One region of the Tepidamorphus sp. 3E244 genome, then DNA from elsewhere that is predicted to be linked to it. Evidence: predicted binding sites of a transcription regulator. Region 1 holds the regulator's gene; the other holds the start of a gene.
The links. The regulator HrcA, encoded in region 1, represses chaperone genes, less so after heat shock. The targets are predictions, from matches to a motif close to GTTAGCACTCNCNNNNNGNGAGTGCTAAC.
Positions count from the first base shown of each region.

Region 2: the regulator HrcA is predicted to act here: its motif matches at 1,284-1,312, upstream of groES (co-chaperone GroES).

Region 1 covers NZ_JBJXCY010000002.1:1,295,015-1,297,473, reverse strand. Annotated here, with positions in the region: gene rph (ribonuclease PH) at 1-509, opposite strand, end outside; gene hrcA (heat-inducible transcriptional repressor HrcA) at 732-1,793, shown strand; gene grpE (nucleotide exchange factor GrpE) at 1,976-2,459, shown strand, end outside.
Region 2 covers NZ_JBJXCY010000001.1:354,506-356,964, forward strand. Annotated here, with positions in the region: partial or broken gene groL (chaperonin GroEL) at 1-777, opposite strand, end outside; gene groES (co-chaperone GroES) at 912-1,229, opposite strand; gene ACKTEK_RS01665 (sigma-54 dependent transcriptional regulator) at 1,425-2,459, opposite strand, start outside.

The DNA.
Region 1 (2,459 bases):
GTGCCCTTGTAGATGCCGCAGGAAATGGCCGCGACGTGGTCGGTCAGCGGGTTCATGTCGATCATGTTGCGCTTGCGCATCCAGTTGATGCACTCGGCCAGCGCCACCCAACCGCCGGTGATGGAGGCGGTGCGGGTGCCGCCGTCGGCCTGCAGCACGTCGCAGTCGACGGTGATCTGGCGTTCGCCGAGCAGCTTGAGGTCGCAGACGGCGCGCAGCGAGCGGCCGATCAGGCGCTGGATTTCCAGCGTGCGTCCGCCCTGCTTGCCGCGCGAGGCCTCGCGCTGGGAGCGATCATGGGTGGAGCGGGGCAGCATGCCGTATTCGGCGGTGACCCAGCCGCGCCCCTGCCCGCGCAGCCACGGCGGCAGGCGCTCTTCCAGCGAGGCCGTGCACAGCACGTGGGTGTCGCCGAAGCGGATCAGGCAGGACCCTTCGGCGTGTTTGGCGAAGCCGCGCTCGATGGAGACGGGGCGCATGGCATCGGGTGCACGTTCGGATGGGCGCATCTCGCGAAGTATCCCTGCTAGCGGAATGGATTGGCGTGGCTGGCTCTGTACCCGCTTCGCGCGGCAATCGCAAAGACAATGCACGCACGGCACGCCTGCGAACCGCCCGCCGCGCACTTGACTGACCGCGTGCGGCAGCGAACATATCCCCACATGGACACATTGAGTCACCTGCGTGCAATTGCGCCCGGCGACGGGTCGTCCGACCCGTCGACCGGCGAGATGGAATCCGAGCTTGCCAAGCTCGGCGAGCGTTCGCGCGACATTTTCCGGCATATCGTGGAAAGCTACCTGGAGACGGGCATCCCGGTCGGCTCGCGAAGCCTGAGCCGTGCGCCGTCGATCAACCTGTCGCCGGCCTCGATCCGCAACGTCATGTCGGACCTGGAATCGCTGGGGCTGATCTTTGCGCCGCATACCTCCGCCGGGCGGCTGCCGACCGAGCTTGGCCTGCGGTTCTTCGTCGATGCGCTGATGCAGTTCGGCGAACTGACGGAAGCCGAGCGCAGCAGCATCGAGGCGCAGGTCGCCGCCGGCCAGAACCAGGGTTCGGTGGAGACCGTGCTGACGGAGGCCGGCAACCTGCTTTCGGGCCTGTCGCGCAGCGCTGCCGTCGTGCTCGCCACCAAGAGCGACCTGAAGATCCGCCACGTGGAGTTCGTCCGCCTCGACACCCGCAAGTGCCTTGTCGTGCTGGTGGGGGACAACGGCGCGGTGGAAAACCGGCTGATGGACCTGCCGGAAGACATTCCAGCCGACAGCCTCAACGAAGCGGCGAACTACCTGAACGCCCATCTGCGCGGGAAGACGCTGGCGCATGCGCGCCGCGACATGGAATCGGCGCGCGAGGAGGCCCGCACGCAGGTTGCCGAACTGACCGACAAGGTCATCGAGGCGGGGCTTGCGAGCTTCGGCGCGGCGCGCGACGGCCAGCCGCCGACGCTTATCGTGCGCGGGCAGGCGAACCTGCTGGAAGACCTGAACGCGCTGGAAGACCTCGAACGGGTGCAGCTGCTGCTGGCCGACCTTGAGCGCAAGAACGACATCGTCGAACTGCTCGGCCTCGCCGAAACCGGCGACGGGGTGCGCATCTTCATCGGCTCGGAGAACAAGCTGTTTTCGCTGTCGGGCTCGTCCGTCGTGCTGTCGCCCTACCGCGACCGGGACCAGAGCCTCGTCGGGGTGCTGGGCGTGATCGGTCCGACGCGGATTAACTACGGGCGCATCGTGCCGATGGTGGACTACACCGCGAAACTGGTCAGCCGCATCCTCGACAAAGGTTGAGCACAGCACCAAAGAGCCGAGCGACATGCACCTTGCGCCGCGCGCCGGGTTGATTTTCGCGGCCAAAGCCCTGATATCCGCCCCAACGAAACCTCACGCGCCCACCTGAACCTTGCGCACGCGACACGCGAAACACCCGCGCGACGCATGCCGGCAGTGGGCCGACCACGGGAAACGACGCGATGAGCAACGACGACATGGACAATCAGCCCGTCAACGAGAATGACGAGACGATGGCCGCCGACGGCCCGGACATGGAAGCCGCGCAGGCGGCGGCAGCTGCGCTCGCGGCGGAAAATGCCGAGATGAAGGACCGCCTGCTGCGCACCGTCGCGGAGATGGAAAACCTGCGCAAGCGGACCGACCGACAGGTTCGCGAAGCCGGCCAGTACGCGATCGCGAACTTCGCGCGCGATATGCTGGTTGTCGCCGACAACCTGTCCCGGGCGCTGGAAACCGGCACCCCGGAAGAGGCCGAGGCCATGCGCGCTGCCTTCGATTCCATGCGCGAAGGCGTGCAACTCACCAAGGGCGAGCTGGTTCGGCTGATGGAGCGCCACGGCGTGAAGAAGATTGCGGCCGAGGGCGAGAAGTTCGACCCGAACATGCACCAGGCGATTTTCGAGGTTCCGGACCCGTCCGTCCCGTCAGGCACGGTGATGCAGG
Region 2 (2,459 bases), on a different contig from region 1:
CAGCGCTTCGCCTTCGACGTCTTCTGCGATGATGAGCAGCGGGCGCGAGGACTGCACGACGGACTCGAGCACCGGAAGCATGGCCTGCAGGTTCGAGAGCTTCTTCTCGTGCAGCAGGATGTACGGGTCTTCCAGCTCGCAGATCATCTTGTCGGCGTTGGTGATGAAGTACGGCGACAGGTAGCCGCGGTCGAACTGCATGCCTTCGACGACTTCCAGCTCGGTCTCGGCGGTCTTGGCTTCTTCAACCGTGATGACGCCGTCGTTGCCGACCTTCTGCATCGCCTTGGCGATCATGTCGCCGATTTCCTTCTCGCCATTGGCGGAGATGGTGCCGACCTGCGCGACTTCCTCGGAGGTCTTGATCTTGGTGGACTTCTTCTGGATTTCGGCCACGACCTCGGCAACGGCGAGATCGACGCCACGCTTCAGGTCCATCGGGTTCATGCCGGCGGCAACGGCCTTGGCACCTTCCTTGACGATGGACTGGGCCAGGACGGTTGCCGACGTGGTGCCGTCACCGGCGATGTCGTTGGTCTTGGAGGCAACCTCGCGCAGCATCTGCGCGCCCATGTTCTCGAACTTGTCTTCAAGCTCGATTTCCTTGGCGACGGTGACGCCGTCCTTGGTGGTGCGCGGTGCGCCGAACGACTTGTCGATGACAACGTTACGACCCTTCGGGCCGAGCGTCACCTTGACGGCGTTGGCGAGGATGTCGACGCCGCGCAGCATGCGGTCGCGCGCGTCGGTTGAGAATTTAACTTCTTTCGCAGCCATGTTACTGGTCTCCGTGCGTTACTTGCGGTTTCGGCTGGCGGCCATCAGGGATGTGCCGGCGTGTTCCGCAACTTGAAAGTTCGCGTAATCGTGTCAGGCGGCGGCTGATGCGCCGCGCTGTTCGTCGCGTGGCGTCAGGCGGCTTTCTTCTTGCCGGACTTCTTCGCCTCAACGACACCCATGATGTCGGACTCTTTCATGATGAGAAATTCGGTACCGTCGAGCTTCACCTCGGTGCCCGACCACTTGCCGAACAGGATGATGTCGCCGACCTTGACGTCGAGTGCGATGCGCTCGCCCTTTTCGTCACGATCGCCCGGGCCGACGGCCACGACTTCGCCCTGCTGGGGCTTTTCCTTGGCGGTGTCGGGAATGATGATGCCGCCGGCGGTCTTGGTGTCTTCGTCGGTGCGCTTGACCACCACGCGGTCATGCAGGGGACGGAAGTGCATGGGAGACGTCTCCTCTGAAACTGTCAAATAAGCCGAAATCGGATGAGAAGACTGATTAGCACTCTCTTGAGGTGAGTGCTAACAGCTGGTCGCCGATGTAAGATCGGTGCCGCAAACTGTCAAGGGATTGCAATCGGAAAAGATCGGGCCGGTTAACGCGTCACGCGCCTTAAAACGGCGGTCCGCTGCCGGTTGTCAGGCGCTCAGCGCCGGTTCGCCGTCCCATGCCATCTTCTTGCGATAGATGGTCGAGGCGCTGATTCCGAGCGCGGCTGCTGCCTGCCCCACGTGCCCGCCGCAGGCTTCGAGCGCCTGTTCTATGATGCGCTTTTCCTGCATCCAGAACGGCTCGATGGGGTCCGATGCCATTTGCGGCATGTGGCCGCTTGCCGGTCCGCCGCCGTATCCGCCGACCACCCGCAAGGGCGAAAGTTCGGCGCGGGTGGCGTCATACAGGGCAGGGGCCGATGCCGCAACACCTTCACCGGTATGGGCGAGTGCCAGCGGGATCATGTCCTCGGCCACGGTCTCCCCGTCATGCATGACGACGATGCGGTGCACGAGGTTTTCCAGCTGGCGCACGTTGCCGGGCCAGTCGTAGGAGGCCAGGAACCGTTCCGCCTGGGGCGAGAAGCCCGAGAAGTGCCGGTTTTCCTCTTGCGCAAAACGCGTCAGGAAGGCGCGCGCCAGTGTGAGGATGTCGTCGCCGCGTTCGCGCAGCGGCGGAATGTGCAGCGGCAGCACGTGCAGCCGGTAGAACAGGTCCGGCCGGAAGCGCCCGTCGCGCATCTCGGTTTCCGGGTTGCGGTTCGTGGCGCACACGATGCGCACGTTGACGGCTTCGTCCGCCGTCGCGCCGACCCGTCTCACCGCGCGGGTTTGCAGCGCGCGCAGCAGCTTGGCCTGCAGCGAGAGGTCCATCTCGCAAATTTCGTCGAGGAACAGCGTGCCGCCGTCGGCCAGCTGCATGGCGCCGGGCTTGTCGTCGCCGGCGCCGGTAAACGCACCGCGCACGTGGCCGAAAAGTTCGCTCTCCATCAGTTCGTGCGGGATGGCGGCACAGTTGATGGCGACGAACCGCTCCGGGTCGCGGCCGGAATTTTCATGCAGGGCACTGGCGCACAGTTCCTTGCCGGTGCCGCTTTCGCCGGTGATGAAGGCCGGTGCGCTGGACGGCGCGATGCGGGCGATCTGCTTGTAGAGGGAGACCATGCCCGGGGCGCCGCCGAT